DNA from 4 places in the Enterococcus sp. AMC1157 genome. Region 4 is predicted to be linked to each of the others. Evidence: predicted binding sites of a transcription regulator. Region 4 holds the regulator's gene; each other region holds the start of a gene.
The links. The regulator LexA, encoded in region 4, represses DNA repair genes until DNA is damaged. The targets are predictions, from matches to a motif close to CNAACANNTGTTNG.
Positions count from the first base shown of each region.

Region 1: uvrB (excinuclease ABC subunit UvrB) is a predicted target of LexA. The motif match lies at 2,138-2,151, and genes of this name have one in related genera.
Region 2: dinB (DNA polymerase IV) is a predicted target of LexA. The motif match lies at 2,055-2,068, and genes of this name have one in related genera.
Region 3: recX (recombination regulator RecX) is a predicted target of LexA. The motif match lies at 2,263-2,276, and genes of this name have one in related genera.

Region 1 covers NZ_CM177099.1:663,024-667,246, forward strand. The annotation lists gene uvrA (excinuclease ABC subunit UvrA) at 1-64, opposite strand, end outside; gene uvrB (excinuclease ABC subunit UvrB) at 84-2,069, opposite strand; gene AC4BBX_RS03250 (amino acid ABC transporter substrate-binding protein/permease) at 2,329-4,223, shown strand, end outside.
Region 2 covers NZ_CM177099.1:1,111,430-1,115,652, reverse strand. The annotation lists gene rsmI (16S rRNA (cytidine(1402)-2'-O)-methyltransferase) at 1-806, shown strand, start outside; gene dinB (DNA polymerase IV) at 2,123-3,256, shown strand; gene nrdG (anaerobic ribonucleoside-triphosphate reductase activating protein) at 3,464-4,066, opposite strand; gene nrdD (anaerobic ribonucleoside-triphosphate reductase) at 4,086-4,223, opposite strand, start outside.
Region 3 covers NZ_CM177099.1:802,671-806,893, reverse strand. The annotation lists gene AC4BBX_RS03880 (PolC-type DNA polymerase III) at 1-280, shown strand, start outside; gene rlmD (23S rRNA (uracil(1939)-C(5))-methyltransferase RlmD) at 806-2,179, opposite strand; gene recX (recombination regulator RecX) at 2,338-3,117, shown strand; gene mutY (A/G-specific adenine glycosylase) at 3,107-4,223, shown strand, end outside.
Region 4 covers NZ_CM177099.1:302,404-306,626, reverse strand. The annotation lists gene tkt (transketolase) at 1-860, opposite strand, end outside; gene AC4BBX_RS01510 (DUF896 family protein) at 956-1,198, opposite strand; gene lexA (transcriptional repressor LexA) at 1,372-1,989, shown strand; rRNA gene rrf (5S ribosomal RNA) at 2,103-2,218, opposite strand; rRNA gene AC4BBX_RS01495 (23S ribosomal RNA) at 2,309-4,223, opposite strand, start outside.

The sequences.
Region 1 (4,223 bases), 360 kb from region 4:
TAACATCAATATTTTTTAAATTATGTGCACGAGCACCGTGGATCACAATTTTATCGTTTACCATGGTTCTCCTCCTATTCTAGTTAAGCTTTTAATTCTAATATAGTATCTCGCAAAGTCGCTGCTTTTTCAAAATCTAACGCTTTAGCAGCCTCTCTCATTTCTTGTTCTAACTTAATTAAAAGAAGTTCTTTTTCTTCTTTTGATAAATCTTCATAAGAATCTACTTTATAATCTCCGACCTCTTCAGCTACTTTAGAAATTGAGATCAAGTCGCGAATTTCTTTGATAATTGTTTTTGGTACAATACCGTGTTTTTGATTGTATTCTTCTTGAATGCTTCGACGACGAGAGGTTTCATCAATTGCTTTTTGCATAGAGTCAGTCATCTTATCTGCATACATGATAACTTTCCCTTCAGAATTACGAGCCGCTCGTCCAATTGTTTGGACTAAGGATCGTTCACTTCGCAAGAAACCTTCTTTGTCAGCATCCAAAATGGCTACCAATGAAACTTCTGGAACATCCAAACCTTCTCTAAGTAAATTAATCCCAACAAGGACATCAAATTCTCCTAAACGTAAGTCACGAATAATTTCTGTTCTCTCTAAAGTTTTGATATCACTGTGAAGATACTTCACCTTAATACCAAGTTCCTTAAAGTAATCTGTTAAATCTTCAGACATTTTTTTAGTCAGCGTTGTAACAAAAACTCGTTCATTTTTGTCTACTCGTTCATTGATTTCTCCTACCAAATCATCAATTTGTCCCATAATTGGACGAACTTCAATTAACGGATCCAATAAACCAGTCGGTCGAATAATTTGTTGTACAACAATATCTGTTTGTTCATATTCATAAGGTCCTGGTGTTGCGGAAACATAAATAATTTGATTTACATGTTTTTCGAACTCTTCTAATCGTAATGGACGATTATCTAAAGCTGAGGGTAGGCGAAAACCATAGTCCACTAACATTTGTTTTCTCGCACGGTCTCCATTATACATTCCTCTGACTTGAGGCATCGTTACATGGGATTCATCGATAACAATTAAGTAATCTTCTGGGAAAAAATCAAGTAAAGTATAAGGTGGTTCCCCTTCTTTACGTCCATCCATATGTCGTGAATAATTTTCAATTCCTGAAGTGTAGCCCATCTCTCTAAGCATTTCGATATCGTAATTTGTTCTCTGTTCTAAACGCTGAGCTTCTAATAACTGGTTATTTGTTCTCAGTACTGATAAGCGCATATCTAATTCTTCTTGGATAGAATTGATCGCATGTTCTAAATGATCCCCATCTGTCATAAAGTGAGTGGCTGGAAAAATCGAAACATATTCTGTGTCCATCAAAATTTCTCCAGTTAATGCATCAACTTCTCGAATACGCTCGATTTCATCTCCAAAAAACTCAATACGAAGGGCACGCTCATCTCTGGATGCTGGGAAAATCTCTACAACATCTCCTCTTACTCGGAAACGCCCCCGCTGAAAATCAATATCGTTTCGCTCAAATTGAATATCAATTAAACGACGTAATAACTCATCACGACTAATTTCCATCTCTGGTCGCAAAGAAACCATACTTTTTTGATACTCCATGGGTGAACCCAAACCAAAGATACAAGAAACAGAAGCCACAACAATCACATCGTTACGTTCAAGTAATGCACTGGTCGCTGAATGTCGCAATTTATCAATCTCATCATTGATACTTGAATCTTTTTCTATATAGGTATCACTAGATGGAACATAAGCTTCAGGTTGATAATAATCGTAATAACTAACAAAATATTCAACTGAATTATTAGGAAAGAATTCTTTAAACTCTCCATATAATTGTCCCGCCAATGTCTTGTTATGGGCAATAATTAAAGTCGCTTTATTTGTATTTTGGATGACATTAGAAATCGTATAGGTTTTCCCGGTTCCTGTTGCTCCTAAAAGAATTTGCGCTTTTTTGTTTTCTAACACACCTTCAGTCAGTTCTTGAATGGCTGCTGGTTGATCTCCAGCAGGTTGATACTTTGAAACTAATTCAAACTGATGAGAAGTATCACGTTCAATCATCGAATAGTCCCCTCTTTCTTTGTTTCAAATTTAAACTTTATTTATTCTGCTTATTTATTTTAACACACCGAACATACTTTCGCTATTTATTCTATCTGGACGCAAAAAATCTTTCTAAAAAGGCGAACATTGTCACATTTTGTAACATAGACTGTTTCAATATTATAGTTTATTCAGTAAATTTCAACCAAATCCTTGCTTATACCTGAAACTTTGATATATAATTTTGTAATGTCTGAGACTTAGGAGGAATTATTACATGAAAAGAAAAAAAGCGTTCATTTCATTTTTTTCATTATTGATGGCTTTGTTTTTCTTTACAGGAAAAACAGTAGCTGCAGAAGAGACAACTTATCGAATTGGGACAGATACAACCTTCGCCCCATTTGAGTTTCTAAATGAAAACAATGAATATGTGGGAATCGATATCGACTTGTTACATGCGATTGCCGATGACCAGGGATTTGCTGTTGATTTGCGTCCTCTTGGTTTTGATTCATCAATTCAAGGTGTACAATCAAATCAATTAGATGGTATGATTGCGGGAATGAGTATTACGGAAGAAAGAAAACTTAGCTTTGATTTCTCCGAACCTTATTTCGATAGCGGAATCCAAATGGCCGTAAGAGCTTCTGATGAGGAAATTCAATCCTTAGAAGACTTAGCTGGAAAAACTGTTGGTGCGAAAGTCGGAACGGAAAGTGCTACTTTCTTAGAAGCAAATAAAAAGGAATATGATTATAGTATTAAGAATTATGATGATGCTACTGGTTTATATGGTTCTATTAAAAATGGAACATTAGATGCTATTTTTGATGATTATCCCGTTCTTGGTTACGCAATTAATCAAGGTGAAGAATTAAAACTTGTAGGTGAACCTCAAGCAGGAAACTCTTATGGATTTGCTGTTAAAAAAGGTGAAAACCAAGAACTACTTGAAATGTTTAATGTTGGTTTACAAAAATTAAAAGATTCTGGTGAATACGAAGAAATCGTTGCTCGTTATATTACCTCAGGAGCTGACGAGTCTGAAGCCGGAGAAATGAAAAAAGTCGAGCCAGTCAAAGATTTATATATCATTGCTAGTGATTCTGCTTTTGCTCCTTTCGAATTTCAAAATGAAGACAACGTTTATGTCGGTATTGATGTTGATTTAATGATGCGTGCAGCTGAAATGCAAGGCTTCAATGTCCGTTTAAATCATATTGGTTTCTCTGGAGCTGTTCAAGCAGTTGAAGGCAATCAAGCAGATGGTATGATTGCTGGAATGACTATTACAGACCAACGAAAAGAAACCTTTGACTTCTCAACACCTTACTTTGAAAGTGGGATTCAACTTGCGGTTAAAGCAGGTAACACTGAGATTACTTCATATGAAGATTTAGAAAACAAAGCGGTTGGTGCTAAAGTTGGAACAGAAAGTGCTGACTTTTTAGAACAACACAAAGAAGAATATGGTCTAAATATTAAATATTATGATGCTGCTGATCAACTTTATGATGCTGTACGTGTTGGTGCGGTAGATGCAATTATGGATGACTATCCTGTACTTGGATATGCAATTCTTCAAGGACAAGAATTAGAAACACCAATCGAACGTGAAACTGGTGGATTATATGGATTTGCCGTTAAAAAAGGACAAAATCCTGAGTTAATTGAAATGTTTAATGAAGCTTTAGCTGAAATGAAACGTACCGGAGAATATGATGAAATTTTAGATACCTATATTCAAGATGGTAAAACTGAGAGTCGAGTTGACGAATCAACTCTATCTGGTTTAATTAGCAATAACTACAAAATCTTGCTAACTGGTTTAGGCAAAACTATTGTATTGGCTTTAGTATCCTTTGCTCTTGCGCTAATTGTTGGGGTTATTTTCGGACTGTTTAGTGTAGCTCCTATCAAAGGCCTACGAGTTTTCGCTTCCCTATATGTAGATATTATTCGAGGAATTCCAATGATGGTACTTGCCTTCTTTATCTTCTTCGGACTATCTGATGCAATCGGAATAACCATTCCCGATTTCGCTGCAGGGGTGATTACTTTAACTCTAAACGCAAGTGCTTATATTGCTGAAATTGTTCGTGGAGGGATTAATGCCGTTCCACCTGGCCAAATGGAAGCTGCTCGAAGTCTTGGTTTAACCTATAATCG
Region 2 (4,223 bases), 810 kb from region 4:
CACCAATTGGAAATTTGGAAGATATGACTTTTCGGAGTGTAAAAACATTGCAAGAAGCGGACATTATTGCCAGTGAAGACACTAGAAATACCCAAAAATTGCTCAATCATTTTGAGATTTCCGTTCCTCAGCGTAGTTTACACGAGCACAATTACAAAGAACGAATTCCGCAGCTGATTAACTTGTTAAAAGAGGGAAAAAATATTGCTCAAGTAAGTGATGCAGGAATGCCATCGATTAGTGATCCAGGGCATGAGTTAGTAGTTGCTTGTATTGAAGAAGAAATTTCTGTTGTTGCACTTCCGGGTCCGACCGCAGGATTAACGGCACTAATTGCTTCTGGTTTGGTCCCGCAACCCAATTATTTTTATGGATTTTTACAGCGAAAAAAGAAAAATCAAATGGAAGAATTAACGGATTTGGCCTACCAAAAAGCGACGATGATTTTTTATGAATCACCCTATCGATTAAAAGCAACAATTGAAAATATGATGGAAGTTTTTGGCGATAAACGACAAGCCGTTATTTGTCGAGAGCTGACAAAAATTCATGAAGAATATCTTAGAGGAACGTTGGCAGAACTTCGCGATTATTTAGAAGAAACAGTTGTTAAAGGGGAGTGTTGTTTAATGGTAGAGGGGACAAGTGAAGAAGCTCCTATAGAAGAAGAACTAGGAACTTTGTTGGAACAAGTTGAATCGCTAATTGCTAGTGGCGAAAAACCTAATACTGCTATTAAAGAAGTAGCCAAAAGAAATGGCTTAAAAAAACAAGTTGTCTACAACGAATTTCATGGAATTCAGTAATTGGTTTAGCAATGATTGCCCTTGTAGGATATGGATATGTTTCAAAAAAACGTAGCCGTTAATTCCTAAAATCAAAAAACAAGCTGTCGTTAAAAAGATGACAGCTTGTTTTTGTAAGTGGTAAACTAAAAATATTTAGACCGCTTCTCTCGATTGTTATCATTCAATCGAGGGAAGTTTTTTTCATAGAGAATGTTAACCAAACTTGACCAATAGAGGATGAGCCAAAGAATTTATATAAAAAAATATGAAATAGATTAATTAAAATTTCTAAAATAAACATGAGTTTTTTCAATGGATTTGGATTTTTTTGCGTAATTATTATTGAGGAGAAAAAATATAAGATTTACTGTCATTCAAGTGCAGATGTTGTGAGGCTTTGGTACTACCGCCACCACCAGATCGCGAATTCTAGAAATCGTTGGTCGAGGAGGGAGTGCCAATGAAAAACAATGGTAACGGGAAAGGTTACATTCTTAAATATAATGTTGCAAAATATTATAGTGATTCTGACACTAGTTAATCTAATGCTAGGGATTGCGAGCAAAATAAAAGACTTAAAGGAATAATCCTTTAAGTCTACCCCATACCATTGCCGAAGCAATATGAGCAAGAAGTGATACCAACACTGTCTTGCCTGCACTTGTATTATAGCAAGTTTATCAAATAAGTTCAAGATGAGGGTGTGTCTATAAACAGTGTAAATTTATTTTTCTGTTACTATTCACGGCAGATCTGACGCTCCACTACGAGAGATTCATGCTTAGGTCAGCCCGGAACCGCTCCAAGCCATTAGTCTTGGAGCTTTCAAGTTTCACACGCCCAGTAACCAATCAATTGGCAACTGTGCGTAGTTCACATTGAATTCTTGACGTGGCGACAACGCAAGCCTCTCTCAACGTTTACGCTGAATCTTGATTGACAGTAATCTATTACACTCATTGCTATCATTATTTTTACTGTATGTCAGCACTTGATTAGTTAACCTACAGAAATGTTAAAAGCTATCTAGCGTAACGGAACAACGAAAGCTGCGCAGTCACCGTGAAAAGGGAGCCAATGTGAACTATTGTAACTTAGCGCTTAAGCGATTAGTTACAGTTTGAAGCTTGGCAGACTGGAGACTACGGGCTCCAGTTGGTCCCACGGTCGACAAAAGTAGAATTCGTTGTGGAGTATAGCGAATGGATTAGAAAGATAACTGTGAATGGTAACATTTTTATACCATTCATTTCCTAAACTTGAAAGAGAACGTTTGTTTGTATTATAATGAATGAGAAGCGTCTCTAAATTATAGGAAATCAGGTGCAGACAAGATGACGGGCTTACAATTCCCTTTAAAAAATGATACTTCCAGAAAAATTATTCATATTGATATGGATGCCTTTTTTGCTTCGGTGGAAGAACGAGATAATCCGGAATTAGCCAAACATCCATTGGTCATTGCACGCCACCCTAGCGATACTGGTGGACGAGGAGTGGTGACAACAGCGAATTATTTGGCTCGTCAATATGGGATTCATTCCGCAATGAGCGCACAAAAAGCATATGAATTATGTCCAAAAGCAATATTTGTTCCTGGAAACCATCAAAAATACCGTGAAGTTTCCACTCAAGTTCGAGAGATTTTTGCTCGTTATACGGATACTATGGAAGTGGTTTCGATTGATGAGGCGTATTTAGATGTGACTGAAAATAAAATTGATAGTAAGTCTGCGATGAAAATTGCTAAATTAATCCAGTATGATGTGTGGCATGAATTAAATCTGACTTGTTCAGCAGGTGTGAGTTACAATAAGTTTTTAGCAAAATTAGCCTCTGATTTTGAAAAACCTAGAGGCTTAACCGTTGTTACACCAGAGACAGCTGTAGATTTTTTGAAAAAACTGCCAATCGAAAAATTTCATGGAGTAGGGAAAAAAACCGTTCCTCGTATGCATGAGTTAGGAATTTTTACTGGAGAAGATTTGTACAATAAATCAGAAGAAGATTTGATGACACATTTTGGAAAGATGGGGTATTCTTTGTATCGCAAGGTTCGAGGAATTCACAATTCTCCTGTCAGTATGGTAAGAGAACGAAAATCAGTTGGAAAAGAACATACTTATGGACAACCATTACACACAGATGATGCCTGCCTAACACAACTTAGAAAACTATCTGAAGAAGTAGAAAATAGTTTAAAACGAACACAAAAACATGGCAAAACAGTGGTTTTAAAAGTTCGTTACACGGACTATTCAACAATTACAAAACGTACCACTTTAAGAGAGTATGTGCATAAAAAAGAAGATATCTTTTCTCAAGCAAGTTTAATTTGGGAAGATATCATGGGTGTGGAAAAAGGGATTCGATTGTTGGGTGTGACGGTGACTAATCTGGACCCACTGACTTATGAGAACATTGTGTTGCCTTTATGGGAAAAAGGAGATCCTTACCCAGAAGAGTAAAACGACTGAATCAATGATTTTTTTTATGTATTCTTTTGTTCATAAAACTGCGTTATTGATTAAAAAAGTGGAACTGCAACATAGTTTAACAAGTATCCAAACAATAGAAGGTTGCTCTCGTGGTCCAAGGATTATCGTCGCAATTTCGTTCGAATATTTTTGTTTTTACTTATATCACAGTTCCTAAATATTATTAAATGTTAGTCACTAAATCAACGCTTGCTTATCTATTTGCTCAAATTGCTCATCAGCATCAATACATTTTTCCCATAAAATAACTTTTTTGGCTTTTAATGATTGTTGCACATCGATAATTCGTTGATTGCTGCTGCCACGAAATTGAAGATTTAGGTCTCGTTTTGCTAATACAAAGCGACCATCGACTAAAATATCAATCATGGAGAGTAGTTCAAGTTTGTCTTCGGTTTCTTGTAACAATTCTTCAAAAGTATAACCAGACCAGCTCCAAATATCTTTGCTAGCTCCAAAAGTTTTCCTTACACGATGAACTAATTGCAAGCAAACTTCTGTATTAAGAAAGGGTTCTCCTCCTAACAGGGTAAGTCCTTGAACGTAATCATGGGATAAATCTTCAATAATTTGATTTTCTAATTCGTTGGTATAAGGTGTACCATAACGAAAATTTTGAATAGCTTTATTAAAACAACCTTCGCAAGCGAATAAACAACCACTGACGTAAATGCTATTACGTACTCCTTCACCATCTACAAACATAAAGGGTTTATAGTCAGCAATTCTTTTTTGACTGTACTCTTCACTACGCCATTCTTTTGGGCTCGGATTCCTCACAGGAGTCATCTCCTAACGATTATTTCATATGTTTAACACGGGCAGAAATTTCTTTGTGACGGCCATGGACCATGGGACGTGCTTGAGGATTTCCTAGATAACCACATGTTCTTTTTACGACATCACAGGTTTTGGGATCGTGATTACCACATTCTGG
Region 3 (4,223 bases), 500 kb from region 4:
AGGCTTTGAATTTGGAATGATTGATTTATATAAATCAGATGCAGAAAATTTTGTGATTGAAGGGAATAAATTAATTGCACCATTTAGAGCAGTTCCAAGTTTAGGTCTAAACGTTGCTAAACAGATTGTGGAAGCTCGTAAGGACGGTCCGTTTCTTTCGAAAGAGGATTTAGCGAACCGAGGAAAAGTATCTAAAACGTTAATTGAATACATGACAGACAATGGAGTTTTGAAGGATTTACCTGATGAAAATCAACTTTCCTTGTTTGATATGTTTTAAAACAAAAACCGCAAGAAAGCTATTTAAAGTTTTCTTGCGGTTTTTTTATTGCTATATAGTCAAAATAACTGGCGATTAAAACTTCCAGAACAAAACTCCGAAAACTCATTGGTCGTGCAAGAGCGCCAAGAGCCTCTTTTCAGAGTCTCCTCGGCTGCTGACGTTCAAACTCTGACTAAGTGCTAATCGCACTAAGTCAGAGTAACTCATTCAGCTCTTTAGAACACGACCACTAACTTTCTCCGTTTTGTTCTTCCAGTTTCTAACAGTAAGTGTTATTTTTAACTAATGTATTTATCATTTAATTAGCATAAAAGCAATCCACGTCAAAAACTGGAAGTCTGACTAGGAAGAAAAGCTTCATCGCAGGCTAAAGATGAGAATGAATTATGCAGAGTAGGAATAAGCAGTTTTCTACTTCCTACCCTGCATTTGAATGGCCGAAAGCTTTGAGACTTCCTAGAGGCTCAGAGCAGTCTCCTTCATTTTTTTGTTTGACTATAATCATCAACTTTTATCTATAAATTAAATGCGTGTCAGTTTTGCAACAACTTCGCAACGGGCGGTTTGTGGAAACATATCTACGGATTGTAAATAGTCTACTTTAAAGACTTTAGAAAGTCTTTTTAAATCTTTTGCTAAAGTTGATACATTACATGAAACATAAACGAGTTTTTTTGGCGTATGTTTTAATAAAGCTTCAAGTAGTTTATCATCGAGACCTGTTCGTGGCGGATCAACAACAATACTGTCTGGTTTAAATCCTTGATTTAACCATTGAGGAAGTAATTCTTCGGCAGTTCCCGTTTCGTAGTGGGTATTGGCATATCCCATACGATCAGCATTGCGTTTGGCATCATCAATCGCTTGAGGAATAATATCCATCCCACGAACTTCTTTGGCTTGATCAGCAACACTTAACCCAATTGTTCCTACTCCGCAGTAGGCATCTACTACTGTTTCATTTTTGGTGATGTCTAGTGCTTTAATTGCTTCTTTGTATAAAACACTTGTCTGTTTGGGATTTAATTGGAAAAATGCTCGAGCTGATAGATCAAAAATTAAACCATTCAAATGCTCTTCAATCGCTTCTTTACCCCATAGATGAATGGTATCATCTCCCATAATTAAAGAAGTTTTTTTACTTTGAACGTTTTGCATAATCGACACTACTTGTGGTAAGCGTTGGTTAATTTCACGAATCAAGGCATTTTTTTGTGGTAATTTTGGAGAATTAGTAATAAAAACTAACTGTACTTCTCCAGTTTCAATTCCAATTCGAACCATCAAAGTTCTTAAAATACCTGAATTTTTACGTTCATCATAAATTGGAAGTTGATACTTGTTGACTAACTGCATGACGGTATTAATTACTTTTTGGGTCGTTTCTTCTTGAACCAAACAATCATCAATCGCCACTAAACGATGGGAGTTTGGTTCATACAAACCAGCTTCAGCTCTTTTTTGTTGCTCATTGTATCGAATCTGAAATTGAGCTTTATTACGATAATACCAAGGATTGTCCATTCCTAGAGTGTCACGAAGCTCATAGTTTTGATAGTTTTTTGGTTTAAATTTAGCGAGTGCTTGAGCCAGTAAATCTTTTTTGAAATCTAGTTGTTTTTTGTAAGCTAGATGTTGTAGTTGACAACCACCACAGCGATCATAAAATTTACAAGGTGGTTGTATGCGATCTTTGCTAGTTTTCAAGATTTTTGTTAAAGCAGCCTCTGCAAAGGTTGGTGTTGCTTTAGTGACTTTTACCTGAACTTCTTCTCCAGGTAACGCTCTGGGAACAAAAACTATCAGACGTTTGTAGTAGCCGATTCCTTCGCCATTAATTCCTAGTCGTTTAATTTTTAGTTGTAATTGTTGTCCATTGGTTAATTGAATTGCCATAATAACTCCTAATCATTTTCATAGATTTAATCTTATATATTTTAACATAGTTCAACCCTTTTGAAGATAGAATATGTTACAATAGAATGTATGTTCGTAAACGATAGTGATTAATTAAAATAAAATCTCAATTTATTAGTAAAAGGAGCGAGCTAAAGATGAAGGTAACAAAAGTACTTAAAGACAAAGGTGATTTTTATCAAATTTATTTTGACAATAAACAAAAAATTCGTGTGTCTGAAGATTTATTGGTTCGTTTTCGTCTTTTAAAAGATAGTGAGATTGATGAAGAAACCTTCCAAGAATTAAAAAAAAGTGCCGGATATGATGTTGGGCTCCAACTATCAATGAATTATATTAGTTATCAATTACGAACAGAACAAGAAGTCAGAACTTATTTAAAAGACCGTGAAATTACTAACCAAGATATTCATAAAATAATTATTCGCTTAAAAGAACTTCAATTAGTAGATGATCTAAACTATGGAAAAAGTTATATTCGTACTCAATTAAGATTAAGCGATAAAGGGCCGACAGCTTTGAAGCAACAGCTTTTTAAAAAAGGACTTAAAGCAGATATAATTGAAGAAGTTTTATATTTGTATACTGAGGAAGATCAATTTAATATCGCCTATAAAACTGCAACAAAGAGTTTAAAGACGATTCACGGAAAAAGTCACAAAGAAACTTTACAAAAATTACGCATGAAGCTGATGCAAAAGGGCTTTTCTGGTGATATTATTTCATCTGTTATGAGTGAGATACCTGATGAAATAGACGAAGATGCCGAATGGGAAGCCTTGCAGAAAGCTGGAAATATGCTTTTAAGAAAATTTGCATCAGATAAATATAAAATAAAACAAAAATTGTATCAAAAAGGTTTTGAATTAGATTTAATTCAACGATTTATTGACGAGGAAGTAGTAGATGAAAACTGAAAATTGGCATAAATGGTCACAAACCGAAATAGATGAATTTCAAGAAATATTTTTAAATTGGTATCATCAGGAAAAACGGAATCTCCCTTGGCGAGCAAATACGAATCCTTATAATATTTGGATTTCCGAAATTATGTTGCAACAAACAAGAGTAGATACTGTTATTGGTTATTATTATCGTTTTATGGAAACTTTTCCAACCATCAAGGATTTGGCAGAAGCAGATGAACAAAAACTTTTAAAAGTTTGGGAGGGATTAGGTTACTATTCTCGGGCAAGAAACTTAAAAGTTGCTGCCAAACAAATTATGGAAGAGTTTGATGGGAATTTTCCTAGTACTCCAGAGGAAATTAATACATTAAAGGGGATTGGTCCTTATACAACGGGAGCGATAAGTAGTATTTCTTTTGGTTTACCTGAACCGGCAATTGATGGCAATATTATGCGAGTTGTTAGTCGCTTGTTTGAAATTGAAGATGATATTGCTAAAGCCAGTAGTCGTAAAACTTTTGATGCTGCAACCAGACAAATTCTTTCTCACGAACAACCAGGTGAGATGAATCAAGCCTTTATGGATTTAGGCTCAAGTATATGTACACCCACATCTCCTAACTGTGGAGAGTGTCCTATTCAAAAATTCTGTCTGGCGTATAAAGATAATCGTCAAACTGATTTTCCAATCAAAACTAAAAAAATCAAACCCAAAGATGTTTATTATGTGGCCGGAGCTATTGAAAATAATCAAGAGGAATTTTTGTTGATTCAACGTCCAGAAACAGGTTTATTGGCAAATATGTGGCATTTTCCTCTACAAGAAGTTAGCAAAGAAGAGTACGTAGAACTTTATCAAAGCTGGAAAAAAGAAGAGAGCAATCAGCTAGAATTAGAACTAGTGGCGGAAGACTTAACGCCACAAATATTTGAAGAATTACCGGTGATTTGGCAGAAACGACACTTTGAAGAAATTACTCATGTCTTTAGTCATTTGCGATGGCATGTGTTGCTTTTTTACGGTCGAGCAGGCAAATCTTTTCAACTAGAACGAAGTCAGTGGGCGATGGAAGAAAATTTTACTTCAATTGTTTTTCCGAAGCCACAACAAAAAT
Region 4 (4,223 bases):
TCAAATTCTGGTGTTTCCCAGGCATAAGCTTTTTTGGCAGCTTTAATTCCTTCAGCACCTAGAGGAGCACCATGTACGGCAGAAGTCCCTTGATTTGGAGCACCAAACCCGATGACTGTTTTTATCTCAATCAATGTTGGTTTTGTTGTTTCTGCTTTTGCTTCATCAATTGCTTTTGAAATTGCTGTTAAATCTGTACCTTTTTCTACTAAAATATGTTGCCAACCATAAGCTTCAAAACGTTTACCAACATTTTCAGTAAAGGCTTTTGAAGTTGGTCCGTCTAAAGAAATGTCATTTGAATCATATAAAACGATTAGTTTATCCAATTTCATATGTCCAGCCATAGAAGCAGCTTCTTGAGATACACCTTCCATTAAATCACCATCACCACATAATGAATAAGTGTAGTGATCTACAACATTAAAATTATCGCGGTTATAAGTTGCAGCTAAATGTGCTTCTGACATTGCCATACCAACAGCCATTGCAATTCCTTGTCCAAGTGGACCAGTAGTTGCCTCTACACCATCAGTATGTCCAACTTCTGGATGTCCAGGTGTGCGGCTATCCCATTGACGGAAATTTTTTAAATCGTCTGTCGTAACATCATAACCTGCACAATGCAACAAGCTATATAGTAACGCTGATCCGTGTCCTGCTGACAATACAAAGCGATCTCGATCCACCCAATTTCGAGAAGTTTTTGGGTTTACTTTCAAATGTTTTGTCCATAATGCATAAGCCATTGGAGCAGCTCCCATTGGCAATCCTGGATGTCCAGAATTTGCTTTTTGAACAGCATCAATACTCAAAGTACGTAGCGTATCAACACCTAGCTGGTCAATTTTATCAAACAATATTAACGCCTCCTATTTAGGTTTTTTTTACCTATATTACTGTTCTATTATAAAAGATACCCTACCATTTAGCAATAGTTTTCCAACAAGCAGATCTATTTTCTATTGTGTAGGCCTTTTTTCTTTTGAAGTTCCTTTAATTTTTCAGGTGTTACATCTTTACCTTCCAGATCAACGATTTTCATTCCCTCGATATGATGTTTCATTCCACCTCTGAAGGCTTGAAGATATTCTTGTCTTAACTCATGTTGCTCTTTTTGTTCGTGCTCCATTAAACCTTCTGCTTTTTTCTTTTTCGCTAATTCATTAATTCGTTCGATTTTTTCTTTTGATAACATGGCTCTACCCCTTTCTCTACTATATTATACAAAAGAGTAAGAAAATACAATCAAAACAAAAAAGCGAACATCTGTTTGAATTTTAATTATAGTTATGTTACACTAAATTTAGTCAAATAAAGAATTTTATTTCATTTAAAAATTTATTATAAATAAGAAAGCAGGTGCTTATTTTGGCAAAACGTACAGAAAATAGACAGCTGGAAGTACTTAAATTTATTCATGAGCGTGTCAATGCCAAAGGTTACCCACCCACTGTTAGAGAAATTGGAGAAGCTGTTCAACTTTCTTCAACGTCAACGGTTCATGGTCACTTATCCCGTTTAGAAAAAAAGGGACTTATCCAAAGAGACCCTACTAAACCACGAGCAATTGAATTAACTGCTAGCGGATTGGAAGCTATCGGTGCGCAACAACAAAATATTCCATTACTAGGAATCGTTACTGCCGGAGAGCCTATCTTAGCGATCGAAGAAGCTTCAGATTTCTTTCCGATCCCACCCAATTTAATGAATGATAGTGGACAATTATTTATGTTGACTATTCGAGGAGAGAGCATGATTAATGCTGGTATTTTAGATGGGGATCAAGTAATTATTCGTAAACAAGATATTGCACGTAATGGAGACATTGTTATTGCCATGACTGATGAAGATGAAGCCACTTGTAAAAGGTTTTATAAAGAAACAACTCATATACGCTTACAACCAGAAAATGATTATATGGAACCTATCATTTTACCCAACGTTAAAATATTAGGTCTGGTCGTAGGTTTATATCGACATTTTTAAAAAACATAAAGCACACGGAATCAATAATATCAGATTCCATGTGCTTTTTTGTTATTTTAAGGTTATTTAAAAACAAAAAAAGACTCAATCCTCAGATCAAGTCTTTTATATTTGCGTGGCGACGTCCTACTCTCACAGGGGGAAACCCCCAACTACAATCGGCGCTAAGAAGCTTAACTTCTGTGTTCGGCATGGGAACAGGTGTATCCTTCTCGCTATCGCCACCACACTATTTGATTTTTAAGTGATTGCTCACTCAAAACTGGATGATAAAACGATAATCAAAACGTTCTTCGAACGGCAATTTTACTTTTTTTCTTTGGTTAAGTCCTCGAACGATTAGTATCAGTCCGCTCCGTACATCACTGCACTTCCACTTCTGACCTATCTACCTGATCATCTTTCAGGGTTCTTACTTTCTTAAAGAAATGGGAAATCTCATCTTGAGGTGGGCTTCACACTTAGATGCTTTCAGCGTTTATCCCTTCCCTACATAGCTACCCAGCGATGCCTCTGGCGAGACAACTGGTACACCAGCGGTAAGTCCATCCCGGTCCTCTCGTACTAAGGACAGCTCCTCTCAAATTTCCAACGCCCGCGACGGATAGGGACCGAACTGTCTCACGACGTTCTGAACCCAGCTCGCGTGCCGCTTTAATGGGCGAACAGCCCAACCCTTGGGACCGACTACAGCCCCAGGATGCGACGAGCCGACATCGAGGTGCCAAACCTCCCCGTCGATGTGGACTCTTGGGGGAGATAAGCCTGTTATCCCCAGGGTAGCTTTTATCCGTTGAGCGATGGCCCTTCCATGCGGAACCACCGGATCACTAAGCCCGACTTTCGTCCCTGCTCGAGTTGTAGCTCTCGCAGTCAAGCTCCCTTCTGCCTTTACACTCTTCGAATGATTTCCAACCATTCTGAGGGAACCTTTGGGCGCCTCCGTTACCTTTTAGGAGGCGACCGCCCCAGTCAAACTGCCCATCTGACACTGTCTCCCACCACGATTAGTGGTGCGGGTTAGAGTGGCCATAACGCAAGGGTAGTATCCCACCATTGCCTCCTTCGAGACTTGCGTCCCGAATTCTTCGGCTCCTACCTATCCTGTACATGCGGTACAGACACTCAATATCAAACTACAGTAAAGCTCCATGGGGTCTTTCCGTCCTGTCGCGGGTAACCTGCATCTTCACAGGTACTAAAATTTCACCGAGTCTCTCGTTGAGACAGTGCCCAAATCGTTACGCCTTTCGTGCGGGTCGGAACTTACCCGACAAGGAATTTCGCTACCTTAGGACCGTTATAGTTACGGCCGCCGTTTACTGGGGCTTCAATTCGTACCTTCGCTTACGCTAAGCACTCCTCTTAACCTTCCAGCACCGGGCAGGCGTCAGCCCCTATACTTCATCTTTCGATTTTGCAGAGACCTGTGTTTTTGATAAACAGTCGCTTGGGCCTATTCACTGCGGCTGCTCTTAGAGCAGCACCCCTTCTCCCGAAGTTACGGGGTCATTTTGCCGAGTTCCTTAACGAGAGTTCTCTCGCTCACCTTAGGATACTCTCCTCGACTACCTGTGTCGGTTTGCGGTACGGGCCGTTTCTTTCTTGCTAGAAGCTTTTCTTGGCAGTGTGACATCAGGAACTTCGGTACTATTATTTCCCTCCCCATCACAACTCATCCTTCACAAATGAAAGCATTTGACTCTCACTTAGACTCGTTGCTTGGACAGACATTTCCAATCGTCTGCTTTCCTTAGCCTCCTGCGTCCCTCCATTGCTCAAACAAAAGAGACGGGTACAGGAATATCAACCTGTTGTCCATCGCCTACGCCTTTCGGCCTCGGCTTAGGTCCCGACTAACCCTGGGCGGACGAGCCTTCCCCAGGAAACCTTAGTCATACGGTGGACAGGATTCTCACCTGTCTTTCGCTACTCATACCGGCATTCTCACTTCTAAGCGCTCCAGTAGTCCTCACGATCTACCTTCAACGCCCTTAGAACGCTCTCCTACCAATGCACCTTAAGGTGCACTCCACAGCTTCGGTAAACTATTTAGCCCCGGTACATTTTCGGCGCAGGGTCACTCGACTAGTGAGCTATTACGCACTCTTTAAATGGTGGCTGCTTCTAAGCCAACATCCTAGTTGTCTGTGCAACCCCACATCCTTTTCCACTTAATAGTTATTTTGGGACCTTAGCTGGTGGTCTGGGCTGTTTCCCTTTCGACTACGGAT